One region of the Nonomuraea muscovyensis genome, then DNA from elsewhere that is predicted to be linked to it. Evidence: predicted binding sites of a transcription regulator. Region 1 holds the regulator's gene; each other region holds the start of a gene.
The links. Region 1 encodes LexA, which represses DNA repair genes until DNA is damaged. Its sites were predicted from a motif close to TCGAACANNTGTTCGA; they were not measured.
Positions count from the first base shown of each region.

Region 2: FHU36_RS02815 (SAV_6107 family HEPN domain-containing protein) is a predicted target of LexA. The motif match lies at 1,873-1,888, and genes of this name have one in related genera.
Region 3: FHU36_RS23525 (Rv2578c family radical SAM protein) is a predicted target of LexA. The motif match lies at 5,218-5,233, and genes of this name have one in related genera.
Region 4: FHU36_RS26045 (alpha-ketoglutarate-dependent dioxygenase AlkB) is a predicted target of LexA. The motif match lies at 5,508-5,523, and genes of this name have one in related genera.

Region 1 is NZ_JACHJB010000002.1:2,867,071-2,874,775, forward strand. Features, by position in the region: gene lexA (transcriptional repressor LexA) at 2,709-3,416, shown strand; gene FHU36_RS29965 (hypothetical protein) at 4,327-4,869, opposite strand; gene FHU36_RS29970 (MalY/PatB family protein) at 5,193-6,197, shown strand; gene FHU36_RS29975 (hypothetical protein) at 6,466-6,657, shown strand; gene FHU36_RS29980 (hemerythrin domain-containing protein) at 6,633-7,199, shown strand; gene FHU36_RS29985 (YciI family protein) at 7,282-7,623, shown strand; gene FHU36_RS29990 (RNA polymerase sigma factor) at 7,616-7,705, shown strand, end outside.
Region 2 is NZ_JACHJB010000001.1:586,096-593,800, reverse strand. Features, by position in the region: gene FHU36_RS02830 (cytochrome P450) at 1-601, shown strand, start outside; gene FHU36_RS02825 (ferredoxin) at 611-802, shown strand; gene FHU36_RS02820 (NUDIX domain-containing protein) at 1,116-1,670, opposite strand; gene FHU36_RS02815 (SAV_6107 family HEPN domain-containing protein) at 2,150-2,596, shown strand; gene bldD (transcriptional regulator BldD) at 3,031-3,525, opposite strand; gene FHU36_RS02805 (universal stress protein) at 3,817-4,695, opposite strand; gene FHU36_RS02800 (amino acid permease) at 4,698-6,098, opposite strand; gene arcC (carbamate kinase) at 6,147-7,082, opposite strand; gene FHU36_RS02790 (arginine deiminase) at 7,087-7,705, opposite strand, start outside.
Region 3 is NZ_JACHJB010000002.1:1,464,800-1,472,504, reverse strand. Features, by position in the region: gene FHU36_RS23545 (DUF4082 domain-containing protein) at 1-1,365, shown strand, start outside; gene FHU36_RS23540 (S1C family serine protease) at 1,409-2,311, shown strand; gene FHU36_RS23535 (glycosyltransferase family 4 protein) at 2,251-3,588, opposite strand; gene FHU36_RS23525 (Rv2578c family radical SAM protein) at 4,164-5,210, opposite strand; gene FHU36_RS23520 (DUF3040 domain-containing protein) at 5,343-5,621, shown strand; gene FHU36_RS23515 (LacI family DNA-binding transcriptional regulator) at 6,013-7,086, opposite strand; gene FHU36_RS23510 (ABC transporter substrate-binding protein) at 7,234-7,705, shown strand, end outside.
Region 4 is NZ_JACHJB010000002.1:1,981,481-1,989,185, forward strand. Features, by position in the region: gene FHU36_RS26000 (hypothetical protein) at 180-494, opposite strand; gene FHU36_RS26005 (hypothetical protein) at 491-742, opposite strand; gene FHU36_RS26010 (DUF5753 domain-containing protein) at 838-1,686, opposite strand; gene FHU36_RS26015 (DUF6879 family protein) at 1,696-2,208, opposite strand; tRNA gene FHU36_RS26020 (tRNA-Val) at 2,656-2,730, opposite strand; tRNA gene FHU36_RS26025 (tRNA-Cys) at 2,732-2,805, opposite strand; tRNA gene FHU36_RS26030 (tRNA-Gly) at 2,819-2,890, opposite strand; gene FHU36_RS26035 (ACT domain-containing protein) at 2,932-3,567, opposite strand; gene dusB (tRNA dihydrouridine synthase DusB) at 3,648-4,757, shown strand; gene FHU36_RS26045 (alpha-ketoglutarate-dependent dioxygenase AlkB) at 4,856-5,485, opposite strand; gene FHU36_RS44855 (RNA polymerase sigma factor) at 5,602-5,979, shown strand; gene FHU36_RS44860 (sigma factor-like helix-turn-helix DNA-binding protein) at 5,976-6,086, shown strand; gene FHU36_RS26055 (MFS transporter) at 6,157-7,386, shown strand; gene FHU36_RS26060 (CGNR zinc finger domain-containing protein) at 7,466-7,705, opposite strand, start outside.

The DNA of each region.
Region 1 (7,705 bases):
CCGCGAGACCCCGCCTCAAGGGCGCCGCCCCTGCGGGAGCGGTCCGCCGCAGCCGAAGGCACCACCCCTTGGCGATGACCCGACTCGACGGTCGTCTGGCGAGATGCGGGACGGACCTCCGCATGACTCGCCGTTCGCGTGCCGAGCCAGAACCCACCGAGCGACAGCAGCACCATGCAGACCAGCACCGCCGCCCTCCCCCGCCGCGTCAGACGTACGGGCGGCGAGACCGGCCGCCCACGTCCCTTGCGCCGGAACGACCGCTGAGCCGCTTTTCTCGCAACAGCACCCTCGCCGCCACCTGCCACCACGGTGAGATGCCGACGACCCGCCCCTCGCGACCCGCGCGGCCACCTCTGCGCACCCCGCTGACCCATACCCGTCGCCCCACCCGGTGACGACCCCGGCCGCACCCTTCGACCGGATGGAACGGCATCCCGCACCTTCTGCCCCGGAGCGACGCCATCCCGCTCCGCGCCATCCCGCCGCACAGACCCCCGCTTCCCACGATCCTGCCTCGCCCCAGCGCTCTTCCCACGCCTCGCGCCGCCTCCCTTCACACGATCACGCGGAGCGGCATCACCTACGCCACGGTCCGTCCGGACGGCACCTCGCTCCATACGTTCGCGCCAGGCGGCATCGCCTACCCCGCGTTCCCCCCGCGCCTCACCTCGCTCCACACGATCGCGCGGAGCGGCATCACCCCCACGATCCGGCAGGGCCGCACCGTGGCCCTGCCCACGGTTCCGCCCACCGTCGTCACGCTCCCCACGATCCCTCCAGGCGGTGCCACGTCCCCCATGGCCCCGCGGAGCGACCTCTGCTTCCCCACGATCCCGATTGACGGCGTCCCGCACCCCGCGATCTCGCCGCACCGCATCCCGATCCATGCGGTTCCGCAGAGCGGCGTCCCGAACCCCTCGGACCGGCGAGCCGGCGCCTCCGTCCCGGCCCCGCACCGTGGCGTCCTGCGCCCCTTGGTTCGGCCGGGCTTCATCCCGAACCCCGTCAACCGGTGGCGCGGCGTCACGTCTCCCCCGGCCTCGTGGTGCGGCATCGCGCACCACCTTGCCCAGCCGGACAGCGGTCCGCGTGTCCTGACCCGGCCGGACTGCACGTTGCGCGTCCCGGCCCACTTGGGCGGCACGTGCTGCGTCCTGGCCCAACGCGGCTGCACCCTGCGCGTCACGGTCCTGCCGGGCGACATTTCGCGTGTCCTGGCCCGATCGCGCGACATGTCGCCCGTCCCAGTCCTGCCGAGTGACGCGTCGCGTGTCCTGGCCCGGTCGGGCGGTGTCTCGCGCGTCCCGGTCCGGGCGAACGGCACGCCGCGCTTCCCGGTCCGATCTGGGCCGCCCTCGGGAGCCCTTGACCGGTGGGGTGGTGTCGTCAGAGTCCGCCTCGGCTCGCGGAGGCGGCACAAGCCAAAGCTGCGGCCGGCGACGGCCTGCCGAAGAGCCGCCCACCCGAGAGCCGCCCGCCCCAGGACCACCCACCCGAGACTCGCTCACCCCAGGACCACCCACCCGAGAGTCGACTGCCGGGGAGTCTCCTGGCAACCAATCATCTCCCCAGGAGTCTCCTGGCGGCGCGGCACCTGCCTGGGAGTCTCCGGCCGGAGAACCGTGTGCCGAAGGAACGCCCGCCAGCGGGTCACCCGCCGGAGAGCGGCGTTCGGCCCTCGCGGTGCCGGGCAGACGCCGCGACGGACCGGTTGCCCCGTCATGCGACCCGGAGCCCTGCGTGCCGTCACGTCTGGAGCTGTGTGGGGCACCGCCTTCCTCACCCACGGCACCACGCCGAGAGCCTGTCCGACCGCCTGACCCGACCCGGGCTCTCCGAACTGGGCCGACACCGTCCATCCAGCCTTGCTCGACATCGTTCGTCCGGCCTGACCCGGCACCGCCCAGCCGGCCTGGCTCGACACCGCCCATCTGGTCGTGCCTCTCCACGAGAGCCGCCCCCCTCTCCGGAACCTCGGCCCCGCCCGATGACACGCCGCCGCCCCGCGACCTGTCCTCCCGCATTGAGAACCCCCACCCCTCCAAGTGGCCCGCCTGGAACCGCCCGTCCCGTGCCGGCCCGCGCTCAAGCAACCCCTCCACCACCGACCAGGCCGGAAGGGCGTCATAAAAGGCCCTCGAACCCCCGCACCGTCGAGGGCCGGGCAGGTGATCCGCTTCGCCGCCGAGAAAGGGCCTCAGGGCGCGAAACGCCCGCCTCCCGCGAGACCGGGGCACCCGCCCCGTCGGCACGACTCCCGGTGAACGGCACGTCGCGCCTCGGTGTCACCCCCGCCCGCGAACTACGACATCGGGCGAAATTGCCATGTGAACGGCTCAGCGCATGGTTTGCCCGTGTTTTGGGCCCGCGCCTCGCGGGACCGGAACGGTGCTGGACAGCGCCGGGAAACCGGCTCGGCCGCCCGGTGTCGTCGTCGGTCAGGTCGATGACTGTGGTCGTTCGCATGATGACCTCCCACACCGTCGCAGTCCGAGAAAAAGCCCCGATAATGATCAGCAAATCGAACACGGTGTCGATCGAACTCCCGTACGATGTTGTACACCACACTGGCGACAATTTCGAGGAAGACTCGAACAATTGTTTGAAGATGATCTTCAACAGAGATACGGTCGCTGTGTGCGACATGAAGACCACGGACCGGGAGGTGCGCCGGCTGCGGCGACCCGGCTGGCAAGGAGGAGAGCATGAGCGAGCGAGATGACGCAAACGGGGTCACCGACCTCGCGGTGCGCCGACGCGACTCCCTGGGCCTGACTCCCAGGCAGCGCAAGATTCTCGAAGTGATTCGCGACTCGGTGCAGCAGCGCGGATATCCGCCGTCCATGCGCGAGATCGGCGAGGCCGTGCAGCTGACCAGCACGTCCAGCGTGTCGCACCAGTTGACGGCGTTGCAGCGCAAGGGCTACCTGCGCCGGGACCCGCACCGGCCCCGCGCCCTGGAGGTCCGTCTGCCCGGTGAGCCCGTGCTCTGGGTCGACCCCGAAGCCGCCGGCGAGGACTCGACGGTCAACCGGCCCACCGCCGCCTACGTGCCGCTCGTCGGCCGGATCGCCGCCGGTGGCCCGATCCTGGCCGAGGAGAGCGTCGAAGACGTCTTCGCCCTGCCCAAGCAGCTCGTCGGCGAGGGCACGCTCTTCCTCCTGCAGGTCACCGGCGACTCGATGATCGAGGCCGCCATCGCCGACGGCGACTGGGTCGTCGTCCGCCAGCAGCCGGTCGCGGAGAGCGGCGACATCGTGGCCGCCATGATCGACGGCGAGGCCACCGTCAAGACGTTCAAGCGCAAGGACGGTCACGTCTGGCTGGTCCCGCACAACCCCAACTACGACCCGATCCCCGGCGACGAGGCCAGCGTCCTCGGCAAGGTGGTCGCGGTGCTGCGCCGGCTCTGACCGGCTGTCACGCCAGCCGGTCGGTCGTCGCACGTGGTCCCGGCCGCCGCTTGGGACGAGATCGCCCGTGCTACCGACATCGCTGGTAGAGGTAGAGGTCGCTCGTCCCTACTGGCAGTCGCCCGTAGGGACGAGGTCACACGCGGTTCCGCAGTCGCCGCTGGCGACGAGGTCGTACGTGGTTCCGCAGTCGCCCGTAAGGACGAGGTCACACGCGGTTCGGCAGTCGCCGCTGGCGACAGGCAGCGGCCCGTAGGGCGCGAGATCGCATGCGGTTCAGCGGCAGTAGCCAGGGGGACGAGCCTGGCGTCGACCAGGCGTGCGGCTCGGGGGCGGCTCGTGCCGGTGGTCATGCGTCCCTGGTGGACGGTGACGGCGCGTCGCGGCAGGTCGGACGGCGGCTTGACCCTGAGGCGATCTCTGTGTGGCCTCGCGTTGCGGTGATCACGGTGTGCGGGCAGATCTGACTGATGAGCAGTGGCAGGCACGAGAGTCGTTGCTTTCGGCCCCACGTCCGGGTGTGGTCGCTCGGGCGTGGGGCCGAAGCGCAGCTGGGCCGAGCTCGACGACCTCTGGAACGCCCGGCATGTCGTGGCTGTCACTCGTTGCGTCCACCGCTGCAGAGCATCCGGAGGCGGGCTTCCCCAAGATCCGCGGCGAGTTGCTCCCCGCCGGACGTCCCCTGGACGTCTTCACCGCCGCGCCTGGATCACCGTTCCCAGCCACCACTTGGCCGCCACCACCGCCCGCCGGCCGTCGCAGGGTTGTTGAGCGCTTGGTCGAGGCCAGTGCCGCCGGGCGGTGTGAGGGAGAGTGAGGAGGCCGTGCCTCCTCTCACGCCGCCCGGCGAGTCACACCGCCCTGCGAGTCACACCGCCCGGCGAGCTCTCACACCGCCCGGCGAGATCATTCAGCGCAGGTAGCCGACAGGGCCGTCGAGGCTCCAGCCGGGCTCGTTCGCGACGATGGAGTCCTTGTGCGCCGTGATGGCGATGCGCCACTTCGACTGGTTGTCGAAGTGGAACCGCCAGAGGCGCTTGGCCGTGGCTCCTGTCTTGCCGATGTAGCCGACCACGCCCTCCTTCACGAACCTCCCGGAGGCGGTCAGCGAGGCGACCTCGCTCTCGCTGGCGGTCACCAGGTAGGAGGAGACGTTCGCGGCACGCAGGCGGTACAGCGGTGTGCCGCCCGGGAACGGACTGGTCGCCACCAGCCCCAGCGGAGTCGCCGTGCGCTTGAACCGGTGGACCGTCTCGGCGCGCTCGGCCTCCGTGCTGCTCGCGGTGTAGAAGAAGCCCTTGCCGGTCACCATCTCGATGAGCGGCTTGGTGTCGGTGCCCGCCCCCGCGGTGGCCGCGCCCGCGCCGACGTTCGCGCTCGCGGGGGCTCCTGACAGCACCAGTCCCGCCGTCGCGGCCGTCACGACCATGGCGATCTTACGTGTCTTGATCATGTGTTCCCTTGCTTGCAGCGCCGGTGGGGCACTGGATTCGGCTGCGCGAGGTCGTCCCCGCACATGGGCTGTGCGGTGGGCGGCCCCGCTCCGGACCCCGCGACGGTAGGGGTTCCCGCTTACCGATCAACGTCGTTTCGCCTTCATCTCGCTGTCGTGCCGGGCCGGCCACGGGGAGATCAGCCCGCTGAGACCAGGGAAAGCCGGATATCTAGACTGATGCGGTGAGTGACGCAAAGCTCCTAACTGACCTCAAAGCCACACACGATGGATTGAAGTGGGCCAAGGCCGGCCCAGGGGTTATCCCCGCCTGGGTGGCCGACATGGACCTGCCCACCGCACCGGCGGTCGTCCAGGCACTCAAGCGCCGCGCCGAAGGCGACCTCGGCTATCCGACCTGGCTCGACAGCCCCGGGGGCGGCCCGCTCGCCGAGGCGTTCGCCGAGCGCATGGCCTCCCGCTACGGCTGGCGGGCCGCACCGGAGTACGTGCGCGCCTACACCGACGTCAACCAGGCGCTCCAGGTTCTGCTGCACGTCTGGACGCGGCCCGGTGACGGTGTGGCGGTGCACACCCCCACATACCATCCGTTCCTGGCCACGCTGGAGGACATGGAGCGTCCGCTGCGGCCCGTGCAGTTCCGTCCCGACGGCGACTCGTGGCGGTTCGAGGTTCCCGACCTGGCCGGATGCCGGGTCCTGCTGCTGGTCAACCCGCACAACCCGACCGGCCGCGTCTTCACCAGGCAGGAGCTCGAAGAACTGGCCGAGCACGCCGAACGGCACGACCTGCTGGTGATCGCCGACGAGATCCACGCCGATCTCACGTACGCGCCGCACGAGCACATCCCGTTCGCGACCCTCCTGCCCGAACGGACGGTCACGCTGACCTCCGCCACCAAGGCGTTCAACCTGGGCGGCATCCGGTGCTCGGTCGCCCACGTCGGCGTGCCGGAACTGCGCGAGGCGCTCGACGCGCAACCACCCTTCCTGTACGGCTCGGCCAACCTGTTCGGCGCGGAGGCGACCGTCGCGGCCTGGAGACACGGTGACGCATGGCTGGAGGAGACCCGGGCCCTGCTCGACCGCAACCGCAAGCTGATCGCGGCCCGGGTGCCCGAGACGGTCGGCTACCGGGTGCCGCAGGCGACCTACCTGGCCTGGCTCGACTACGGCCGGCCGGGAATGGCCGAGGTGCTGGAGCGGGAGAACAAGGTCCTGCTGAGCGACGGCGCCGCGTTCGGCCCCGGTGGTGAGCATCACGTACGGCTCAACTTCGCGACCACCGAGGCGATCCTCACCGAGATCCTGGACCGCCTCTGGCCGTGACGGTCGTGACCGCACCGGGCGTTACCGGACCGGTCGCGGGCGTTACCGCACCGGGCGTGATCGCACCGGTCGCGGACGTGCCGCACCGGGCGTGACCGCACCGGTCACGGGCGTGGCCGGTCGCGGGCGTGGCCGGTCGCGGGCGTGGCCGGTCGCGGGCGTGGCCAGTCGCGGGCGTGGCCAGTCGCGGGCGTGGTCGGTCCGCGGTTGTGACCGGTGCGGCCCTCACGGTCGTCACGGTGGTGACGGCCATGACGGTGGTGACGCCATGACGGTGGTGACGGCCATGTCGGTCGTAATGACGGTGACGGTCGTGATGATCGTGACGGTGGTCCGTGTTTTCGCCCTCCCTGACTGGAAAGCAGATGCCCGAGCAGGACAGGCCGGGCCTCGGGGTGAGGAGGCCCGGCATCCGGTCGAGGAAGGGATGGGGACATGGGCGAGCAGCAGCAGGACGTGATCGAGGTCCTGGTGACCGACCACCGCGAGGTCGAGGAGATGTTCACCGAGCTGGAGACGATGGTCGGCGCCATCGGCGAGCGGCCCAAGACGCTGGCCGAGCAGGTCGTCATCGAACTGGTCCGCCACTCGGTGGCCGAGGAGCAGTTCCTGTATCCCGCGGTGCGCGAGCACGTGCCCGGCGGCGACGAGGAAGCCGACCACGAGATCGCCGAGCACGCCGAGGCCGAGGAGACCATGAAGCGGCTGGAGGCCCTGGAGCCGGGCGACAACGACTTCTGGCCCACCCTGGAGGAGCTGATGCGGCAGATCCGCCATCACATCCAGGACGAGGAGAACGACCTGTTCCCGCGGCTGCGGGCGGCCTGCACCCCCGAGCAGCTCACCGAGCTGGGCGCCAAGGTGCAGCGGGCGAAGAAGGTGGCGCCGACCCGGCCGCACCCGTCCGCGCCCGACACCCCGCCCGCCAACAAGCTCCTCGGGCCCGGCACCGGCCTCGTGGACCGCATCCGCGACGCGATCTCGGGCCGGGGACGTTCCTGACAGGATTCGGCGCTCGCGCGGTGTCCGGATCGGGGTGGCCCGTTCGTCACCCTGGTGAGAACTCGACACCGAGGAGCGAAGAATGAAGTACATGATGTTCGTCTGCACCGACAGCGAACCGGACACCGACCTGACGGACGATGTCGAGACGTGGGTGGCCGACAACGACGCCCGCGGCCGGCGGCTCGACGGTGACGCGCTGGCGCCGACGTCCGCCGCGACGACGATCCGCGTCCGTGACGGCGAACTCCTCGTCTCCGACGGGCCGTTCACCGAGACCAAGGAGGTGATCGTGGGCTACGACATCCTGGAGTGCGCCGATCTGGACGAGGCGATCGAGGTCGCCCGCGCCCACCCGATGGCCCGGCTGGGACGGCTCGAACTGCGGCCGTTCGCCTCACTGGGTGACGGGCCGCATGACTGACCCGCGTCCCGCCGCGACGGCCGAGGCCGTCGCGGCGGCGAGTGCGGGTTCGTACGCCCGGATCGTCGCCGCCCTCATCCGC
Region 2 (7,705 bases), on a different contig from region 1:
CATCCAGCACAAGCGCGCCGAGCCCGGCGACGACCTGCTCAGCGGTCTCGTCGCGGGCGGCGAGCTGACCGACGAGGAGCTCACCGGGGTCGCGTTCCTACTGCTCGTGGCCGGTCACGAGACCACCGCCAACATGCTCGGCCTCGGCACGTACGCGCTGCTGACCGACCCCGGGCAGCTCGCCGTGCTGCGCGACGACCCCTCGCTGATGGACAACGCGGTCGAGGAACTGCTGCGCCACCTCACGATCATCCACCTGGGGCCCGTCAGGACCGCGCTGGAGGACGTCGAGGTCGAGGGCACCGTGATCGCGAAGGGGGAGGCGGTCACCCTCCACCTCCCTGTGGCCAACCGCGACCCCGAGCGCTTCCCCGGCGGCGGGCGCCTCGACGTCACCAGGCCCGCGACCGGCCACCTGGCCTTCGGTCACGGCATCCACCAGTGCCTCGGCCAGCAGCTCGCCAGGATCGAGATGCGGGTCGGCTACGCGGCGCTGCTGCGCCGCCTGCCGGGCCTACGCTTGGCCGTACCACCGGAGGAGGTGCCGATGCGCACGGACATGAGCATCTACGGCGTGCACCGCCTCCCTGTCACCTGGTAGGTCGTCAGCATGAAGATCGAAGCGGATACGACGGTGTGCATCGGGGCGGGCATGTGCGCGCTGACGGTGCCGAAGGTGTTCGACCAGAGCGAGGAGGACGGGACCGTGGTGCTGCTCGACCCGTCGCCGCCGGCGGAGCTGGAGGACGCCGTCCGCCGCGCCGTGACCCTCTGCCCGTCGGGCGCGCTGTCGGTGTCCTGAGTAACCGCGGGGGTTTCGCCCGCGCCAACGGCGCTAACGGCTCTCCGGCCGGTTCCGGCGCGGTTGTGCGGGTTTACTACGGGGTTGCTTTTATGGGGTCGTAGATGGTCAGGCGGGCGCTTTTTCCTCCCTGTCGCCATTTAGGGGGATTTTTACGGCCAGCATGGGCCGGCCACCGCCCGCCGCCGTCACGACCGCCCGTCTTTTCCACGCCTCTCGGGCGCGCGGGCACGGCGCCGCGACGTCGCCCTGCGCGCCCCCTCCCGGCCGGACCGCCGGCCGGGATCACTCACCGATGAGAAGCGGGCCGGGATCACTCACCGATGAGCAGCAGGAGCGTGTAGGCGGCCAGCGTGGCGGCGTCCGTGATGCCGCCACTTCGGATCATGGCCTCGACCTGCGCCCGGGGGAACCACTGGTGCCGCAGGTCCTGCTCCTCCGGCTCGAGCTCGGCCTCCCCGTGGGTGAGATCCGAGGCCAGGAACACGTCGAACCCCTGCGCCGACATGCCCTTGGCCGAGTCCAGCCGTCCCAGGTGGCGGATCCGGCCGGCCGTGATGCCGGTCTCCTGGCGCAGCTCCTCGCGGGCCAGCGACTCCGGGTCGCCGGTCGCGAGCTGGGGGAAGGTGCCCTGCGGGAACTCCCACGACCTGGCCCGGACCGGGTAGCGGTACTGCTCGACCAGGTGGAACCCGCCTTCCTCGACGGCGATCACCAGCGCGAAGTCCGGCTTGTCGACGTAGGTGTAGACGCCGGGCGAGCCGTCGGGGCGGCGGATGATGTCCTCCCGCAGGCGCATGTACGCGTTCTCGTACACGACCTCGGTGGACACCTGCTCGATGACCTGCCCCTGCTCCTGCTGCGTCACTGGCTGCTCCCCTGGGCTGCTCGTACGGGTCGCTCGGCGCCGGGGCTCGCGGCACCCCGGGCGGCGACGACCTGCCCCAGCTTCCCGTATGTCGGCGGCGCGGCGCACGTCCGTCCTCGAAGTCGGTGCCGCCCCAGGAGGACGGGCGGGTTGCGCCTGTCGATCGAACCTGTGTTCTGGAACAGGTTGACACCGACCGTGATCGAAATTATGTTCGACGTAGTGACGTGAGGCTCGCGGCTCACGTCGAGGACCTGATCGCGGGCCACGCTTCCCCCAAGCGAGACCCGCGATCAGGCTCCACGGGCGAAGGGCGCGTCCTCGTCGTCGGCGGAGACGAGTGGGCGTGTTCCTGGCCGGACGGGGAGAGGGGAAGCTTCTCGTCCGGCCGGCCCGGCGGAAATGTCGGTGGCGTCTGCGATCGTTGGCTTCACCGGCGGCGACGCCGGGAGCCGCCACGACCCCAAGGAGGCGTGCACATGGCACCACGGTCTAGAGACCCGCAGGGTCCCGGGCTGTCGCCTGCTGTTCGGGCGCACCTGACGGATTCACGTTCCTGCCTGGCGGAGGCGACGACGGCTCGCACCCCGGCATCCCGATATGTGGCGGCGCACCTGGCCGCGCTGCGCGCCGCGGCCGCGGTCCTGGCCGCCCGTCCACGCCCCATGGAAGGCCGCAGGCGCCGCCTGCGCAGCGCGTGGGAGCTCCTGCCCGAGGTTGAGCCCCAGCTCGCGGAGTGGGCCGCCTACTTCGCCGTGAGCGCCGCCAAGCGGGCCAGGGCCGAGGCCGGCATGGTCCGTTCCGTCTCGGCCGCCGACGCCGACGAGCTGCTGACCGAGGCGGAGAAGTTCGTCATCGCCGTGGAGAGCCTCCTCGGCGTCCCCACCCAGCCCCAGCTCCCGGTCACCGTCCCCCTGGCCGGCTGACCTCGCCCCGACCGCGCAGGCCCGCCCGAGGGCAGGCTCGCCGTTCTCGGCCGGGCGGCCCCCGGGTCCACTGCCCGGGCCTCCGGGTTCACCGGCCGGGCCGCCGGGTCCACCGACCGGGCCGTCCTGCCGCTTTCCGGTCGCTCGGGGGCGGGTGTCCTCACCGGAGTGGCGGGGCGACCTGTGTGATCATCCTGCCGCTGCCGCTGCCGCTGCCGCTGCCGCTGCCGCTGCCGCTGCCGCTGCCGCTGCCGCTGCCGCTGCCGCTGCCGCTGCCGCTGCCGCTGCCGCCGCCTCGGGCTCATCGTCGCCCTCGACGGCCGTGCCTCACGCGTCGCAGCGCCGACGAAGGGCCGGGCATGGGTGAGGGGCGCGCCCGTGCGGTGGCGCGCCCCTCGAGAGACCCGGTCGGCTCCTGGGAGCCACGGTGTCCGTCAGAACGACTCGACGGCCCGGCGGGCCTCGGCGTCGAGGACGCCCCAGCTGATGAGCTCCTCGGTCAGCTCGCTCGGCGACTTGTCGTAGATCACGGCCAGGGAGCGCAGGTCCTCCTGGCGGATCGACAACACCTTGCCGTTGTAGTCGCCACGCTGGCTCTGGATCGTGGCGGCGTAGCGGGCCAGGGCGCCCGCCTTCTCCTTCGGCAGCGTCGCCAGCCGCTCCAGGTCGATCACAAGCTTCGGCGTGGGCCCGAGCGGGCTGGGCGCGGCGCCGCCGGGCAGCAGCTCGGAGACGGGAACCCCGTAGAAGTCGGCAAGCTCGGCAAGCTTCTGCACTGTGACCGCGCGGTCGCCACGCTCGTACGAGCCCACGACGACGGCCTTCCACCTGCCGCGCGACTTCTCCTCGACCCCGTGCAGGGACAGACCCTGCTGGGTGCGGATGGCGCGCAGTCGTGCACCCAGCGACTTTGCGTACTCAGACGGCATCGTGTGGCCCCCCGGCTCTCTATGTGTTGCTCTCAGTAGATTGTGCTCCCTTGCGGCGAATGCCCGAGCCACCGGGGGTCTGGTGCCGTGCGAGGCTCCATCGGTGGCGGTGGCCATGGGTTTACCCCAATTCGCCGCGCGGTGCTGGTTACGCACAGTGACGGTAAAGGGGAGGACGCCCAAGGTCAAGCTGATTGGAAAAAAGATGCCGAATCCGATCCGGGAGACTACGCCGCAAAAGCCCCACATGTCCCACAAATAACGGCAGTTCGTCATAGTTTGCCGGATGTTTCACTGCTGACGAGTGAGGATCATCACGGGACGGGTGGCGGCGCGGACGATCTTTACGGAGGTGTCCCCGAGGAAGACCCGCCGCAGCGGCCCGCTCCCGCTCGACGCGCAGACGAGCAGCTCGCCGGGCAGCCAGGAGGCCGCTGCGAGGGCCTGGGCGACGGTGCGGCCCTCCGGCACCTCCACCTCCACCGGGACGCGGCGCCGGTGCCCCTCGGCGGCGGCGGCGAGGTCGGCCGAGGCCAGGTCGCGCAGCCGTTCGAGCATGTCCTCCTCGACCTTGACCCGGCGGCCACTGCTGACCAGCAGCGTCATCAGCCGCAGCGGCACGTCCAGCCGGACGGCGGCCTGCGCGGCGGAGGCGACGGCGGCCTCGGCGCGCGGGCCGCGCCGATAGGCGAGCGTGATCCGCTCGAACGCCTCGGGCGGAGCGTCGGCGTAACCGCGGGGGGCCAGCAGCACGGGCACCGACGAGGCGTGCAGGAGCTGGTCGGCGGTGCTGCCGACCGAGATGCGCCCCTTGCCGCCGCCCGACGCCGAGCCGATCACGACGACGTCGGCGTCGAGCTTGCGCGCCAGCTCCACCAGCCCGCGCCCGCTGCCCTTGTGGGAGTGGACGACATAGTCGACGTCGCCGCCCGCCAGTTCGTCGGCCAGCTCGCGCGCCTTGGCCAGGGTCGCCTCGGCCTGCTCGTCCAGGTAGGCGCGCCAGGCGCTCTCCTCGGCGCGGGCGGGGCCGGGGGCGGACCAGGCGGGCGGCTGCACGGTCGCCACCGTGAGATGGCCGCCGGCCTGGCGGGCGAGCAGGGCGGCCAGCAGGAGCCCGTCACGGCCCCGCGGCTCGGCGATGAACCCGGTCAGGACGTTGTCGAACCTCATGGTCAGACCACCTCGGCGTTCAGCCGCGAGTTGCGGTAGCCGTACAGGAAGTAGCAGGCGAACCCCAGCAGCATCCACAGCCCGAACGCCACCCAGGTCACCCCGGCGAGCCCGGCCATCACCACGCCGCACATGATGGCGCCGAGCACCGGTGTGGCGGGGAACAGCGGGGTGCGGAAGCTGCGCGGCAGGTCGGGCCGGCGGTGGCGCAGCACCAGGACGCCGACGTTGACGATGGCGAACGCGAACAGCGTGCCGATGCTGGTGGCCTCGGCGAGCTGCCCGAGCGGCACCAGCCCGGCCAGTACCGAGATGAACGCCGCCACGATGAGCGTGTTGGCCACGGGCACCTGGCGGCGCGGGTTCACCTTCTGGAACACCCGCGGGATCAGCCCGTCGCGCGACATGGCGAACAGGATGCGGGTCTGGCCGTACATGACGGTCAGCACGACGCTGGCGATGGCGATGGACGCACCGAAGGAGACGATGAGCCCCGCCCACGTCGAGCCGGTGGCCAGGTCGGCGATCTGCGCGAGGCCGGCCTCGGTGCTCTCCGGGTCGAAGTCGCTCCACGGCATCGCGCCGACGGCCGCCATCGCGACGAGCACGTACAGGACGGTCACGATCGCCAGCGACAGCATGATCGCCAGCGGCAGGTCCCGCTTGGGGTTCTTCGCCTCCTCGCCGGCGGTGGAGGCGGCGTCGAAGCCGATGTAGGAGAAGAACACCTGGGAGGCCGCCGCGGTGATGCCGGCGACGCCCATCGGCGCGAACGGCGTGAAGTTCCCGGCCCGCAGGGCCGTGAAGGCCACCACGCAGAAGAACAGCAGCACCACCACCTTGATGAGCACGAACACGACGTTGGCCGTGGCGCTCTCCGAGGCGCCGCGCAGCAGCAGCCAGGTGGCCAGCACGACGATGAGGATCGCCATGAGGTTGACCACGCCGCCGTCCTGGCCGGGCGAGCCGATGATCGCCGCGGGCAGCTCCCAGCCGAACAGGCTCCGCAGGAACGAGTTGAGGTACTGGCCCCAGCCGACGGCCACCGCGGCGACCGACACGGCGTACTCCAGCATGAGACACCAGCCGGCGACCCAGGCGACCAGCTCGCCGAGCGTCGCGTAGGCGTAGGAGTAGGAGGAGCCGGACACCGGGATCGTCCCGGCCAGTTCGGCGTACGACAGCGCGGAGAACAGCGCGGTGACGGCGGCCAGCAGGAACGCCACGATCACCGCGGGCCCCGCCTTGGGCACCGCCTGGCCGAGGATGACGAAGATGCCGGTGCCGAGCGTGGCGCCGACGCTGAACAACGTGAGCTGCCACAGCGACATCGTGCGGCGCAGCTCCCCGCCTTCGCCCCGGCCGCCCTCGGCCACGATCAGGTCGGCCGGCTTGGTCCGCATAAGCCGTTGAGCCAGTGACACGAGGACCTCCCAGATGGGCAGCGGGTGCTACAGCGTGCTCGTGAGGGGCCAGCGGGCGTTGGGGGTGACGATGGTGCCGGCGGAGCCCTCCAGGATGTGTTCGGCCTGGTCCAGCCGGCCGATGGCCGCCATGTCGCCGGTCGTCTCGACGAACCGGCACACCGCGTCGACCTTCGGCCCCATGGACCCGGCCGGGAAGTCGAGGGCGCGCAGCTCGTGCGGCGTGGTGTGGGCGATCTCGCCCTGCCGGGGCGTGCCGAAGTCGCGCATGACCCGCGGCACGTCGGTGAGGATGAGGAACGCGTCGCACTCCAGCGCCTCGGCCAGCACCGACGCGGTCAGATCCTTGTCGACCACCGCCTCGACGCCGGACAGGCGGCCGTGCTCGTCGCGGATGACGGGGACGCCGCCGCCGCCCGCGCAGACGACCACGACCCGGTCGCGCAGCAGCCGGCGGATCAGCCGGGTCTCCACCACGCGCCGCGGCACGGGGGAGGGGACGACGCGCCGCCAGTGGTCGCCGTCGGGCCGGATCGTCCAGCCGTACTCGCCGGCCAGCTTCTCGGCCTCCTCGCGGTCGTAGACCTGGCCGACGAACTTGGTCGGGTCGTCGAAGGCCGGATCGACGGCGGACACGAGCGTCTGGGTGACCATGGCGATCACCTGCCTGCCGGGCAGGGCGTTCTGCAGGGCCTGCTGCATCCAGTAGCCGATCATGCCCTGGGTCTGCGCGCCCAGCGTGTCGAGCGGGTACGGCCGGCTCAGACGGGGGTCGGCGGCGCTCTGCAGGGCGAGCAGGCCGATCTGCGGGCCGTTCCCGTGCGTGATGATCAGCTCGTGCCGTTCGGCCAGCCTGGCCAGCTGCTTGACCGAGGCGGCGACGTTGGCGATCTGCGGTTCGGCGTCCGGCTGCTGCTCGCGCCGGAGCACGGCGTTGCCGCCGAGCGCGACGATGACGCGCACGGCGTCAGATGCCGTCGCGCTCGAGCGGGCAGCTCATGCACCGGGGCCCGCCGCGTCCCCTGCCGAGCTCGCTGCCGCGGATCGTGATCACCTCGACGCCGTTGGCGCGCAGGAAGTTGTTGGTGGTGGTGTTGCGCTCGTAGGCGATCACCACGCCCGGCTCGACGGCCAGCGCGTTGCAGCCGTCGTCCCACTGCTCGCGTTCGGCCGCGTAGACGTCCTGGGTGGGCGTCAGGACCTTGATGTCGTCCAGGTCCAGCGCCCGGGCGATGGCCCGGTGCATGTCCTCGGGCGGGTGGTCGCTGACCCTGAGCTCCTTCTCGGTGTCGCCCGGCTCGATCGTGTACGAGGGCAGCATGCCGAGCCCGGCGTACTTGGTGAACACGCCCACGTCGACCATGGTCATGACGGTGTCGAGGTGCATGAAGGCGCGCGCCTTCGGCATGTCCAGGGCCACGATCCGCCGCACCGAGCCCGACTGGAACAGGTGCTGGGCCAGCATCTCCACCGCCTGCGGCTGGGTGCGCTCGCTCATCCCGACGAGCACCGCGCCGCGGCCGATGACGAGCACGTCGCCGCCCTCCAGCGTGGCGGGCGCGATCGTGTGGCCGGGCAGCCAGACG
Region 3 (7,705 bases), 1.4 Mb from region 1:
CGGCAGGCGACGGTCAACCTGCTCGCCGACATGCGGGCCCAGCCGGCCAGCCTCCAGCCCGGCCTGGTCGCGGCCACCGCGTCGACCGACACCACCCCGCCGACCGCCACGATCACCAGCCCGGCCGCCGGGGAGAGCGTGGGCTCCGGCTCGATCGTGGTCCGGGGCACGGCGGCCGACTCCGGCGGAGGCGTCGTGGCCGCCGTGGAGGTGTCCACCGACGGCGGCGCGCGGTGGCGTCAGGCGACGGGCCGCACCGAGTGGGAGACCACCTGGACGATCGAGGGCAGCGGCGAAAAAACGATCATGGTGCGGGCGGTGGACGACAGCGGCAACATCCAGGCGCCCCCCACCACCCTCACCCTCTCCTCGAGCTGCCCGTGCAGCCTCTTCCCGTCGTCCGCGGTGCCCGCCGTGGCCTCGGCGAACGACGTCCGTTCGGTCGAACTCGGCGTGAAGTTCCAGGTCTCGACCGCCGGCACCGTGACGGGGATCAGGTTCTACAAGGGCCCGGAGAACACCGGCACGCACACCGGAAGCCTGTGGACCAGCGGCGGCCAACTGCTGGCGAGGGTGACGTTCACCGGCGAGACGCCCAGCGGATGGCAGCAGGCACGGTTCTCGACCCCGGTCCAGGTCAGCCCCGGCACCACCTACATCGCCTCGTACTTCGCGCCCGAGGGCGAGTACTCGCAGAACACCTCGTACTTCACCGCCCCGGTGGTGAGCGGGCCCCTCACGGCTCCGGCGAGCGGCGCGAGCGGCGGCAACGGCGTGTACCGCTACGCGTCGAGCAGCGTCTTCCCCAACCGGACGTACGTGGCGAGCAACTACTGGGTGGACGTCCTGTTCACCCCCTCCGGCCAGCCTCCCGTGACGAGCAGCCTGTGGAGCGACACGACGCTTCCGGCGGTGCAGTCGGCGGATGATCCGAACGCGGTGACCCTGGGCCTGAAGTTCAGGGCGACGACGAGCGGGACGGTGCGGGGCGTGAAGTTCTTCAAGGGAGCCCAGAACACCGGCACGCACACGGGCAGCCTGTGGACCAGCGGCGGCCAGTTGCTCGCGTCGGTGACGTTCACCGGCGAGACGGCGAGCGGCTGGCAGCGGATGGACTTCGCGACGCCTGTGGCGATCACCGCGAACACCACGTACGTGGTCTCCTACCACACCACGTCCGGGTTCTACGCGCTGAACAGGTCGTACTTCTCCACGCAGTACGCCAACGGGCCGCTCGTCGCACCGGACAGCGGCTCGGTGGGCGGCAACGGGGTGTACCGGTACGGAGCGGCCAACAGTTTCCCCACCGGCAGCTACCAGGCGAGCAACTACTGGGTGGATGTGGTGTTCACCGCCGACCTCTGACCTACCGTCGCGCGGCACCTGGTTGCGGCGTAATGATGTAAGCATGGATTTCTACTCGCAGATCGTCTCGTCGGTGGCCGCCGCGCTGCTGCCGAAGGTGGCCGCGGTGCGGGCCGGCAGGGGCGGCGGCTCGGCGGTGGTGTTCGCCCCCGACGGGTTACTGCTCACGAACGCGCACGTGGTCGGCTCCGCCGCGTCCGGGACGGTGGCGTTCGCCGACGGGTCGTCCGGCGCCTTCCGGGTGGTGGGGCGCGACCCGCTGTCGGACCTGGCCGTCATCAGGGCGGACGGCGCCACACCGGAGCCGGCGGAGCTGGGCGACAGCGACGAACTGGTCGTCGGCCAGCTCGTCGTGGCGGTGGGCAACCCGCTCGGGCTCACCGGATCGGTGACGGCCGGCGTGGTGTCGGGACTGGGGCGTTCGCTGCCCGCGCGCAGCGGCTCCGCCGTCCGGCTGATCGAGGACGTGATCCAGACCGACGCCGCGCTGAACCCCGGCAACTCCGGCGGGGCGCTCGCCGACGCGCGCGCCCGCGTCGTCGGCGTCAACACGGCGGTCGCCGGAGTGGGGGTCGGCCTGGCGGTGCCGGTGAACGCCACCACCCGCTCGATCATCGCCGCCCTGGTCAGGGACGGCCGCGTCCGGCGCGCCTACCTGGGCCTGGTGACGTCGCCGGCGCCCCTGCCCGAGCCGCTGCGGCAGCGGACCGGGCAGGACAACGCCCTGCGCGTGATGGAGGTGGTGCCCCTCTCGCCCGCCGACCGGGCGGGCCTGCGGGCGGGCGACCTCGTGCTGAGCGCGGGCCGCAACCCGCTCGGCGACGCGCAGGGGCTGCAACGGCTGATGTTCGCCGAGGCGATCGGCAGGCCGTTGCCGATCACGGTCTACCGCAACGGCGCGCTGGTCGACGTCATCGCCGAGCCGGTCGAGCTGTCGGCCGCCTGAGGGCTGTCGGCCGTCTGAGGCCGGACCCAGGTGCCGTTGCGGCGGGCGACCAGTTCGTCCAGCAGCGCGTCCCAGCGGGCGCCGACGGCGTCGAGGTCGTAGGTGCGGGCGGTCTCCAGCGCGCCGGCGGCCAGCCGCCGCCGCAGTTCCCCGTCCTCGATGACGCGGATGACGGCGGCGGCGAGGTTGGCGTTGGTACGCGGCTTGACCAGGAGACCGTCGACCTCGTCAGTGATCATCTCCTTGGGGCCGTGCGGACTGTTGAAGCTCACGATGGACAGGCCCTTGGCCATGGCCTCCAGAATGGTCATGGGGAAGCCCTCGTGACGGGAGCTGAGCACGTAGATGGAGGCCTGCTCCAGCTCGGCGCCCACGTCGGAGGTGGGGCCGGGCAGGATCACCTTGCCCTCCAGACCGGCCTCGGCGATCTGGGTGCGCAGGTTGTCCTCCTGCGGGCCCGCGCCGAAGATGCGCAACTGCCAGTCGGGATGCACCTGGGCGACCTGCTCCCAGGCGGTGATGAGCCGGTGGAAGCCCTTGATCCGGGTCATCCGGCCCACCGCGATGGCGACCTTGGCGTCGAGCCTGGCGACGTCACCGGTCATCGGCGGCACGGCGTTGGGGATGCGGACCAGGCGCTTCGGCTTCTTGGGCAGGGTCTCGCGGTAGTCGCGCAGGTCGGCCTTGGTGAGAGTGACGAGGGCGTCCATGCGGCGGTAGCGCCACTTGATGAGCTCCTGCATCGGCTCGGCCTGGGTGCGCAGGGCGACGTGTTCCTGGCCGACCGTGATGACGCCGGGGGGCGCGAGCTGCGCCATGACGAGGTTGAGGCCCGGCCGGGTGGCCATGAGCACCCCGCCGTCCAGGGAGCGGATGTAGCGGGCCAGCTTGAGGTCGGTCCACAGGTTGAAACGGTGGTACGCCGTCTCCTCCTTGGGGATGAGCCTGCTCGGCATCTTCGACAGCATCGCCCGCAGCGGGTCGGGGCTGGGGTCGATCCGGTCGTCCAGGAAGCGGAACGTGACCCGGGGGTCGATCGGGAAGAACGGCTCCTCAGCCTCCCTGAGGATGCTGACGATCTCGACGTCCCGGTCGCGCGCCAGGTAGCTGGCGAGGTTGAACACGGTGCGGATCGTGCCGCCCATGCCGTTGGCGTGGAGCAGCAGGATGCGGACCCGGTCAGCGGAGGGGGGCGGCGCGTTGCGCGCCTTGCGCCGGTTGTACCCCCGGTACAACCGGACCATCGCTGATCTGCCCTTGCGTGCCAGTGCGCGCACCTGTGGGATCCCCCTTGGCGTCAAGTGTCGGAAAACACGCGTGGCCGGCGATGAGGACGTGCCCTCACCGCCGGCATATTGTCTCGCTCAGGTGGAGTGCACCGTTCATCCCCGTGGCGCTATCCCCACCTATGATCTTTAGACGCGACAAATGGTCTTAAGGTTGCACCTTGATCGAGATGAGTCTCGCGCTGGTGCGTGGCCGGTCGCGCCGTCGGCCGCAGGGCGGGCGGTGGGCGGCGTCCCGGCCGCCCGCCCGGGCCGCCGGCTCACGTCACCGGATCAGGCGTCGGCCCAGGTGTCGGCCCAGGTGTCGGCCCAGGTGTCGGCCCAGGTGTCGGCCCAGGTGTCGGCTATGTCTCGTCCGGCTTGCGGGCTTCCTTCTTGGCGTCCTTGGCCTGCCGGCCGGTCTTGATCGCCTGCTTCTTGGCCTTGCCGGACTTGGCGATCGGTTTCTTTTTGGCGTCGGACATGGTTTTACCCCCGTATGAACCATGCGTGCTTCTTCGGCACACTAAGCGGCTTAGTACCCATTTGGCACTAGAAACCGACATGGCGCCATTGGTCGCGTGGGTTCAGAGCAGCGTGAGCTGCTCGGGCCCGGCGGCCGGGGGAGCGGGGGACGGCTCAGGGGGTCGCGCGGAGAGGCGGCGGGCCCGGGCCGGGGTCGCCCGGCCGACGCCGTGGCGCGCGGCCAGCTCCTTGACCAGGCCTGTGACGCGCTGCTGGTACGCCTTGGGAGCGTAGGCGCCCCTGCCGTAGAGCTCCAGGTAGCGCGGCACCAGGCGCGGATGCTCACGCGAGAGCCAGGCCAGCCACCACTCCCGCGCGCCGGGACGCAGGTGCAGCACGATGGGCGTGACGTGGGTGGCGCCCGCCTGGGCGATCTCCTTGACCGTGCGCTCCAGCTCGCGGGGCGAGTCGGTGAGGTAGGGCAGGATCGGCGCCATCAGCACGCCGCAGGGGACGCCGTGGTCGTTGAGCGTGGCGCAGGTCTCGAGGCGCCTGCCCGGGTGCGGGGTGCCGGGCTCGGTCGAGCGCCAGGCGTCGGAGTCGAGGAAGCCGGCCGAGATGTTGGTGGCCACCTCGGTGACCTCGGCCGCCTCGGTGAGCAGGTCGAGGTCGCGCAGGATGAGCGTGCCCTTGGTGAGGACGGAGAACGGGTTGGCGGCGTCGCGCAGGGCGGCCAGGATGCCGCGCATCAACTGGTAGCGGCCCTCGGCGCGCTGGTAGCAGTCGACGTTGGTGCCCATGGCCACGTGGTCGCCGCGCCAGCGGGGCGAGGCCAGCTCCTTGCGGGCCAGCTCGGCCGCGTTGACCTTGACGATGATCTTGGAGTCGAAGTCCGCCCCGGCGTCGAGGTCGAGGTAGCGGTGCGTGCCCCGGGCGAAGCAGTAGAGGCAGCGGTGCCCGCACCCTCGGTAGGGATTGATGGTGTGGCCGAACGGGACGTGGCTGCCCACCGGGACCCGGTTGATGATCGACCGCGCGTGGATCTCGTAGAAGGTCGACCCCCGGAACTCGGGGGTGTCGAACGTCCGGGCCACCGCGCCGCGCGCGAAGAGCGGCACGACCGGATCGTCATGATCGGTGCCTTCAAGACGCAGATTGTCCCAGCGCATACCTTATTAGAACAGGCATTCGAGCGTGATCGCAAAGGGAAAGACACTGCAATTACCTCACCAGGCAGTGGCTAATGATCTTCAGGGTTGGGCACAAACCCCGCACAGAGCTTGCGTTCCGGAGGTGCATCTATGGCCTGGTCGCAGGACGAGGAGAGGATGCTGGCACAGATCGAGCGTCACCTCGTCGACGACGATCCACGGCTCGTGGCGCGACTTGAGTCGTTCAACGAGCGGGCGCGTCGCAGCGAGGCGCGGGCCGTGGGCCCCGCCGGGGTCAGGCGCATGCCACGCCGCTCGACCGTCATCATCGCGGTGAGCTGGTTGGTCATCGCGACCTTGATCGCGACCTTGCTCATCATGGTGCTACGCCAGGAGGCCGCCGGCCTCGCCCTGGCCGCCTCCCTCTGACCTCTGACCTCTGGCCGCTGGCCGTCGGCCTGACCTCTGCCCCTGGCCGTCGGGCGCGTTCCGCCGTTCCGGTGGTGCGCCACTCTTCCTCGGCGAACAGGTTGCGCGCGTCCTCCACCACGGCGTGGCCCTGCTTCCCCGGAACGCGGGGCCGAACCCGGTACTTGAGGTCCCTGTGGCATCCGCCGGACATCCAACACCTTTGCCCGGCCGGCTGGCGGCGGTGGCCTCCCCTCCAGCATGGCGAGCGCCGTCAACGGCCACGCCGTGCTCGCCGCCCCGAGCCTGCCGCTTCGTTGACGTACCACCGCAACTTCTGTCGCAACCTCGGGGTGAGGGCGTGAAGCGCTGTTCGCGGGGAGGCCGACGTGATCAACGCGAGGTGCGGCGTTCAGCCGGAGTTCTCGGCGGTGGGTGACGGCGCGACGGACTCGCGGTTGCGGACGGGCATCGGAACCCGGTGCACCTGGCCCGACTGCTCGGTGTCCGCACGGTCGCGCTCGATCTCGGTGAACAGCACGTCCACGGCCTTACGGCCCAGCTCGTAATGGGGCAGCGCCACGGTGGTCAGCTGCGGCCGCACCCACGAGGCGATGGGATGGTCGTCGAAGGACACGACGGAGACATCCGCGGGCACCTTGAGCCCGAAGTCGTCGAGCGCCTGGTAGGCGCCCATCGCGATCCGGTCGTTGAAGCAGATCAGCGCACGCGGCTGAATGGTCCGCAGGAGGTCCCGCGTCGCGGCGAGGCCGTACTCCGGCTGCCAGTCGGGGCAGGTGCGAGCGCCCGCCACCTTGACGCCCGCCTCGCCGAGCGCCTCACGGATGCCGACGAGCCGTTCCACCGCCGCGAGGCTTTCGGAGGGCACGTTGCGCAGGCCCGGACCGGCGCCGATCAGGTAGATGCCGTCGCGGTGGCCGGCGTCGAGCAGGACGCGGGCCGCGCGGCGGCCGGCCTCGACCTCGTCGGGCAGGACGGCGGGCAGGGGGGTGGGCTGCTTGGGCAGCGCGTTGAGCAGCACCGCGGGCACAGCCGTGATGGCCTTGGGCACCTTGATGGTGCGGGTGAACATCGAGGCCAGGATGAGCCCGTCGACCTGGCGGTCGTGCATGGCCTGCAGCAGGCGGCGTTCGAGTTCGGCGTCGCCTTCGGTCTCGCCGATGAACAGCATGAAGCCGCGCTCACGGGCGGCCTCGAGCGCCCCCTTGATCATGTCACCGGCCAGCCGTGAGGTGGCGACGGTGTCGGAGACGAAGCCGATCGTGCGGGAGGTGCCCGTTCGCAGCCCCACGGAGACGATGTTGGGCCGGTACTGCAACTCCTCGGCGGCCCGCAGGACGCGCTGTTCGACGTCCTGAGAGATGCGCAGTTCGCGGCCGCGGCCTGACAGCACGAGCGAGGCGGTCGGGCGCGAGACACCGGCGGCCTTTGCCACATCGGCCAGCGTGACCCGTCGTGGGCTCACCCAAGATCTCCGATCGTCAAGAGTGTGTTACAGGGGGTTGACATCGTGCGACGCGCATGGTGAGACTATCGGGCGCTAACCCGATTTAGCAACGGAGTCGGGACATCAGCCAGGTGCCGATTGTCCCAAGCAGCAGAGGAGATGCACATGGCTCGTCGAGTCCGCCCCGGCAGGTCCGGGGCCGCGCTTGTGATCGCCATGGGGACGCTGACCGCCGCCTGTGCGGCTCCCGGCGGCAACAGTCCGCAGCCCCAGGCCACCAGCGCGTCGTCGATGTCCGCGGCGCCCACCTGCGGCTCGGCGCCGATCAAGCTCAACGGCTACTTCGAGGCCGGCTTCCCGCTGCCCAAGGCGCTGACCACCGAGTTCACCAAGCAGCACCCGAACGTCACCTGGGACATCCGCGAGGACCAGTTCGCGGTCATCACGCAGAACGCCCCGCGGGTGCTGGCGGACAACCCGCCCGACCTGATGCGCCTGCCCCAGGTCTCCGAGCTGGTCAAGGACAACCTGCTGAAGAACCTGGACGGATATGCGACGGCGTTCGGCTGGGACAAGTGGCCGGCCTCGCAGCTCGAACAGCTGCGCCTGGGCCCGGGCGGGCGCCCGCGCGGTGAGG
Region 4 (7,705 bases), 890 kb from region 1:
GCCGGGGCCTTGAGCCTGATGCCAGGGTGCCGGCGTGTACTCATGCCACGCCCCGTGCCGCCATGCATTCACTGACGGATGGCAGATCCCGCAGTCGAGGTTGCACGAAGCCGTGCAGTTGGGAGCTCCACACCAGTGGTTGCAGCGTCGAGGGTCACGCGATTCGGCAGGAAGGCCGGTCATGCTCGGCCCTCATTCGCGGCGACCAGCAGGGCCACCCGCGCGGGGCGATGGACGGGCACCATCTCCACACGGTCGGGCAACTTCTCGTTGTCCCGGCCGGTACGCGCCGGCTCCACCCGGTAGGCACCCGAGCGAGCCGCCACACTGATCGTGGCCACCCGCCAACCGCCGTCCGCGTAGACCATGAGCCGCGACGACGAGAACTGGTCAGACGCGGTGTTCACCTCACCCGGAACGCGCTTGATGAGTTGGGCGTTGATGCCGGAGCCTTCCAGCAGGTGAATGACCTTGTTCAACGCGGGGGCGGTCACCGAGCACTCTCCTCGCCGAGCACGTTCATCATGTTCGGCCGCTTCTCCAGCAAGCCGTACACCTCTGCCAGGTCGAGAAGGCCCTCGATGCCCAAGACGTTCGGAGCCGTGCAGTTCTGCACACCGCGCTCCAGCAGGTACGCCCGGTACTCATTCCGAGTCCACGAGTCGGGAGCCGAAGGCGTCGCATCAGGGCCGATCTCGGCAAGCTCCTCGGGCGCCAGCTCGCCAACGAAGACCTTCGGCATGGCCGGGATGGCGGGGGATGTCTGTCGGGGAGGCATGATCCGACGGTAGGAGCGGGTGATTCACTGCCTCAATGAACTTGCACGAACTTGCACGATCAGCCTAGGGCCGCGAGTGCTCCCGTGATCAGAGCGCGTGCCTGGTTGCCGTATACAGCGCTGGACGCCAGTTCGGTGAAGCCCTTGATGTAGAGCGCGATCTCGCGCGGTTGGGTGACGGTCACGCCCGCGGACAGCAACTCTACGAACACCCGCTTGTCGTCGTAGATGGAGAAGGTCTCCATCGTCCACAGCTTGCGAGGGACGCCGGAAGGGATGATCCCGAGGGAGATGGATGGCAGAGACATGCCTTCCAGAAGCTGGCCAAGCTGCCCGGCCATCACCTCGTCATCAGCGACCCGATCGTGCAGGACGGACTCTTCCATGAGGATGGCGAACCGGTGGTCGCCTTCGTAGAGCAGGCGGTTTCGGGCTGCCCGTGTTGTGACCGCTTCCTCGATGTCGCGAGGAGCATCGTGGAACTCAGCAAAGGCAGTGAGGACGGCTCGCATGTATCCGGGCGTTTGAAGGGGCCAGGGCATGAACTGTGAGCAGTAGAAGCGGAACAGGCGGGTTTCCTCGTACAACGAGACTCGCGTCTCTTGCAGTCGCTTCATGCCGCTGCGTTGCAATCGCTTCCACTCGACATACATGCTGTCGGCGTCGCGGCTCGCAGCGATCAGGTCAGGGATCTCTTCCTCAGCGCCGCAGATCCGGCACCAGGCGCGTATGTCGTCGTCAGACGGCAGGGTGCGGCCGTTGACGAGCCGGGAGCACTTGGACTCGTCCCAACCAGCCGCCAGGGCCAGAGCCCTGGCGGTGAGGCCGGAGTCGCGAAGGATTTCCCGAAGCCGCTTGCCGACGGCAAGACGGGCCTGCTGGGCGCTGGATGACGGTGATGTTGCCACGTGCCGTGATTAGGTAGGCCGGTACTCCGTGTGGTCGATGCCGCGCTGCCAAACAGCCTCGAACGCTGTCGCGCACAGCTTCACCACCGCAGCATCTTCGGAAAAGTCGTAGCCTGTGGCCTCGCCGTCCCCTGAGTGAAGGCCGAAGCGCACCAGTTCCCCGTCGAACAACCAGAAGTCATTGCCGGGTAGCGCTAGATCGGATGCTCTTTGGCGGGGTAGCCAGCGAACCAGTTCCCCACCGGCAAGGTTGGCATGGGGCGTAGCGGAGTGCTCATATCGGATGTAGTCGCTGACGGGCTCGGAAACGATTCGAGCGCGGCGGACCACGACTCCCCGGTCTACGGTTGCCCTGATCAGATTCACCCAGGGAGCGTCGAAGTCGGTCCGGTCGAATGGCTTGCCGTCACGCCAGGCACGGAAGCCGGGACTTGAGTAGCCGTAACCATCACGCATCTCCAGGTGCAGAGCGGAGCGCGTGCAGCGCCCCAGCAACTCATCCAACGTCGGGCTCGCGTTCACCGCACGCCTCCAAGAGGTAACCACGCATGTGCGCAGGAAACCTAACGATCATTTCGTTGGGCGCGAGCGGGCTCCGTGCCACTACTTGGTCCACCTCGGCTTGGTCCGTGACCACGACTCCCTGAATCACGAAGCTTCCGTCTCTGTCATCGACCCAGACCGAGGGGCAGCCGCCATGCTCGCTCGTGCCGTCGATGCCGATGAACCGTAGCGCCATGGTCCCCTCCCGTGGTGTAGACGTGCGCGGACTTGCACACGCGAGCCTGAACCGCCCAGGGGTCACCGTCAAGCGATTGTCCTCAGATCGCATCAGCACAACGTCAGCACGGGTGCTGACGTTGTGCTGATCAATCCCGAACAACAAGAAGCCCCAGACTCCTGGCGGGTGCCGTGAGCTGGGGCGATAACTTCTGTTTGACCAGGTCAGACCTGATCTACCAGGGAGTGTGGTGGACGATACTGGGATTGAACCAGTGACCTCTTCCGTGTCAGGGAAGCGCTCTCCCGCTGAGCTAATCGTCCTTGGAGGTGGAGACGGGATTTGAACCCGTGTGGACGGCTTTGCAGGCCGCTGCCTCGCCTCTCGGCCACTCCACCGTGCCGAACTCCGAGCGGAAGACGGGATTCGAACCCGCGACCCTCACCTTGGCAAGGTGATGCTCTACCACTGAGCCACTTCCGCGTTGTCGCCCGTCCACTCTAGCGGGTTTTCCGAGTGGATGCTCACTTGCGGAGCTGTCGCGCCACGCTGCGTTCGGTCGCGGGCAGGCTGAGGAAGATCTCCAGGATGCGGGTGAGCCGGTGGACCTCGATGCGGTGGAAGGCGGGCCCGTCGGAGCGGGCCAGCAGCAGGGTGAGCGCGAGCGGCGGCAGCGGGGCGTGGATGACGTGCAGGCCCCCCTCCAGCGTGGCGGCCGTGGGCCGGGCCGGCACGCTGTCGGGCAGCGGCACCTTCTGGGGGGCGCGCCAGCTCGCGTAGACGACGCCGTGCTCGGCGGCCGTGGCGGCCCAGTCGGCGCTGAACAGCACCGGCAGCGAGTCGACCAGCGTGGTCAGCGCCCGGTCGCCAGCCGTGGTGATGTACTTGAGTATCTCCAGCTCGGGATAGGTGCCGGGCGCCTCGCGGGTGCTCCAGACACCCTCGACCGTCACGCCCTCGACGCCGTGCAGGCCCTTGACGAGCGTCTCCTTGGGGGTGCCCTCGGGGCAGTAGACGGTGAGGTCGTCGACCGCCCGGCCGTCGCCCCTGTCGAGCACGGTGACCTGGGTGATGTCGGCTCCGGCCGTGCCGAGGACCCGGGTCACCTGGGCCAGCGACCCCGGGCGGTCGGGCAGCGTGATGCGGACACGAAGGAGCATCCATCCCTCCCTGCGAAGATGCCGTTCCCAGCCTATCGGCGAATACCGGTCGCAGCCGGACCTGCGCTACAACTGACAGGGTGAAGATTGGGCCGATCGAGGTGTGGCCGCCGGTGGTGCTGGCGCCGATGGCGGGCATCACGAACGCGCCGTTCCGGGTGCTCTGCCGTGAGCAGGGCGCCGGGTTGTTCGTGTGCGAGATGATCACGACGCGGGCGCTGGTCGAGCGCAATCCGAAGACGATGCGCATGATCAGGTTCGCCGAGTCGGAGACGCCGCGGAGCATCCAGCTGTACGGGGTCGATCCCGTGACGGTGGGCCGGGCGGTCAGGATGATCGCCGAGGAGGACCTGGCCGACCACATCGACCTCAACTTCGGCTGCCCGGTGCCCAAGGTGACCCGGCGGGGCGGCGGCTCGGCCCTGCCGTACAAGCGACACCTGCTGCGGCGGATCCTGCGCGAGGCGGTGGCCCACGCGGGCCCGCTGCCGGTGACGATGAAGATGCGCAAGGGCATCGACGACGACCACCTGACCTATCTCGACGCCGGCCGCATCGCGGCCGAGGAGGGGATCGCGGCCGTCGCCCTGCACGCCCGTACGGCCCGGCAGCACTACGGCGGCGTGGCCGACTGGGACGCCATCGCCAGGCTGAAGGAGTCCGTGCCCGAGATCCCGGTGCTCGGCAACGGCGACGTCTGGTGCGCCGACGACGCGCTGCGGATGATGGCCGAGACCGGCTGTGACGGCGTCGTCGTGGGCCGGGGCTGCCTGGGCCGGCCGTGGCTGTTCGCCGATCTGGAGCGCGCGTTCGACGGCGACCCGGAGCGGGCCCGGCCGACGCTGGGCGAGGTGGCGGCGGTGATGGCCCGCCATGCCGAAGGGCTGACCGCGTGCTTCGACATCGAGCGCTACGCGGTGGCCGACTTCCGCAAGCATGTGGGGTGGTATCTCAAGGGCTTCACGGTGGGCGCCGAGCTGCGGCGCGAGCTGGCCACCGCCGAGTCGCTCGACGGGCTGCGGGCGGGGCTGGCGAAGCTGGAGCACGACCAGCCGTGGCCGCCCAACACCGACACCCCGCGCGGCAAGTCGGGCGAGCGCACCAAGGTGCTGCTGCCCGACGGCTGGCTGGACGACCCCTGGGACTGCGTCGTGCCGGCCGACGCCGAGTCCGACGTCTCGGGCGGCTGACGGCCGCCGCCCGTGCGCAGGCCGAGCCCGTGCGCGGCCCGCGCCCATGCGCAGGCCGCGTCCGTGCAGGCCGCGTCGCGCGGGCCTCAGCGCGGGCCTCAGCGCACGCCGCGCGGCCTGAACTGGACGCTGATGCGCGGCCCGGCCGGCCGGCTGGTCTTGGGGACGGCGTGCTCCCAGGTGCGCTGGCAACTGCCGCCCATGACGAGCAGGTCGCCGTGGCCGAGGTCGCGGCGGATCGACTCGCCGCCGCCGCGCGGGCGCAGGAGCAGCGAGCGCGGGGCGCCGACCGAGAGGATCGCGACCATGGTGTCCTCGGTGCTCCCCCGTCCGATGGTGTCGCCGTGCCAGGCGACGCTGTCACGACCGTCGCGGTAGAAGCACAGCCCGGCCGTGCGGAACGGCTCGCCCAGCTCGTCGTGGTAGTGGGCGTTGAGCGCGCGCAGGGCGTCGTCGAGGGCCGGGTCGGGCAGCCGCTCCCCCTCGTCGTAGAACTTGAGCAACCGGGGAACGTCGACGACCCTGTCGTACATCCGCCGGCGCTCCTCCTTCCACGGCACGCCGTCGGCCAGCCGCTCGAACAGCGCGTCGGCGCCCGCCATCCAGCCCGGCCGGACGTCGATCCACGCCCCGTGGCCGAGGACCGTCCGCTGGACCGTGTCGCTGAGCGGGCCGAGGCCGCCGTCAAGGTCGAGGTCGAGCAGTGACGGCTGGAAAACTGCCTTCATGAGGCCGAGTGTATGCGAGGCTTCAAACACCCATTCGACTCAGGGGGGCTGAGCAGCCGTGGCCGCCGCCGAGGACCTGGCGTGAAAGCACTTCGGCCGACCGGGCAAGTACGGGCGTGACAGTGCACAACACGCGCAACGAGGCAGGGCGCCGCTTAGGGGTGCCACCCGATCTCTTCGACGCGCATTTCGCCGAGATCCACCGCTACATCGCGCGGCGGTTGTCCGAGGACGTGGCCGACGACCTGGCGGCCGAGGTGTTCGTGGTGGCCCTGCAGGGCGCCTACGACCCGGCGATCGGCGCGGTCCGGCCCTGGCTGTACGGCATCGCCACCCATCTCGTCGCACGGCACCGGCGAACGGAGGTCAGGCGGTGGAAGGCGATCAGCCGGACGGCCGAGCGCGACGGCGGCGGCCACGAGGACGAGGTGCTCGACCGGGTGACGGCGGCGCGCTTCACCGGCCCGCCGGCGGGGGCGCTGGCGGGCCGGTGAAGCGGCGCGACCGGGACGTGGTGCTCCTGGTCGCGCTGGGCGGGCTCAGCCACGCCGAGGTGGGCGAGGCCCTCGGCATCCCGCCGGCACCGTCGGGTCCCGGCTGAGCCGGGCGCGCGGGCAACTGCGCCGGGCACTCGGTGACGTCAACCCGCCGACCCATGTAACGTCTAGACCGTGTTGAGCCGTTACATGGCCGGTGCGGTCGCCGCGCGCACCGGCGACGAGATGTCCGGGCCCGCCCTTCTCCTCGCGGGGCTGGCCCTGAGCGGCTCCCCCGTGCCGGGGTCGTGGCTGCTGGCGGGGCTCACCGCCTCGGCGGCCGTCGGCGGGCCGCTGCTCGGGGCACTGCTCGACCGGGCCGAACGGCCGGGCCGGATGGTCGGCTGGTGCCTGCTCGGCTACACCGCCGGCCTGCTCGCCGTGCTGCTGGGGCTGGGACGGCTGCCCGACGCCGCGCTGGTCGCCGTCGCCGCACTGGCCGGGCTGCTGGGGCCGGCGCTCACCGGTGGCTGGACGTCCCAACTGCCCCTCGTCGTCCCGCCCGATCGGCTGGCACGGGCCAACGCCCTGGACGCGATCAGCTACAACGTGGCCGGCCTCGTGGGCCCGGCGGCGGTGGCCGCGGTCGCCGCCGCCACGAGCGGCCGGACGGCCGTGGTGGTCTCGGCCGTCCTGCTGCTCGCGGCGGCCCCTTCGGCCTGGACGCTCCCCACCCGCCGGCCGGACCCGGCCCGGCCTGCCGTCCCGGCGCGACCGACCGGCACGCACGGCACGGACGGCGTGGTTCCCGGCCCCTCGGGTGAGGCGGCGTTACGCCGGGAACTCGCCGCCGGGTTCGGCGCCATCGCGCGCAACGCGTCACTCAGGCGGGCGACCGTGACCTCGGTGATCTCCTTCTGCGGCGTCGCCGTGCTGGTGGTCGGCGCGCCGCTGCTCGGCGCCGAGCTGACGGGCGAGGTCTCCTACGGTGCCCTGCTGCTCGCGGTGACGGCCGCCGCCGCGCTCACCGCGAACGCGGCCGTGGCGCGGCTGCGGCGCTGGACGCCGCGGCCGGACACCGTCCTCGCGGTCTCCACGCTGCTCCTCGGCGCGGCCCTGGCGCTGGCGGCCGTGGCGGCGCGCACCGGCGGCCCGTTCGAGCTCGCCGTGCTCGCCGCGGCCCTGGCCGGGCTGGCGGAGGGACCCCAGCTCACGGCCCTGCTGGCGGTACGCCACCGCGAGGCCCCGCCGCGGCTGCGCGGCCAGATCTTCACCACCGGCGCCAGCCTCAAGATCACCTCGTACGCCGGAGGCGCCGCCCTGGCCGGACCGCTCGCCGCGTACGACCTCGGGGTCGCCCTGCTCGCCGGGGCGGCCCTGCAGATCCTGGCCGCGCTGGCGTACGGGCTGCTGTCGCGCCGCTAGTCCGGTCCCCGTGCCGCCCACCGGGCTGCCTCGCTAGTCCGGTCCCCGTGCCGCCCACCGGGCCGCCTCGCACTCATGGTCAGGTGCGGGCCCGGTGGGCGGCGACGCGTTCGCGGGTGGCGCAGCGGGTGCTGCAGTAGCGGCGCGGGCTGCCTCCTCCCAGGTCGAGGTACGGCCGACGGCATCCGGCCGAGGCGCACAGCCCGCCGGGCACCCGCTGGTGGTCGGCCAGCAGGACGGCCAGCGCCATGGCCGACGAGGCGAGGAACCACTCCGCCCACGGCACGTCGTCGTGGGCGTCCACGTGCAGGTGCCAGGT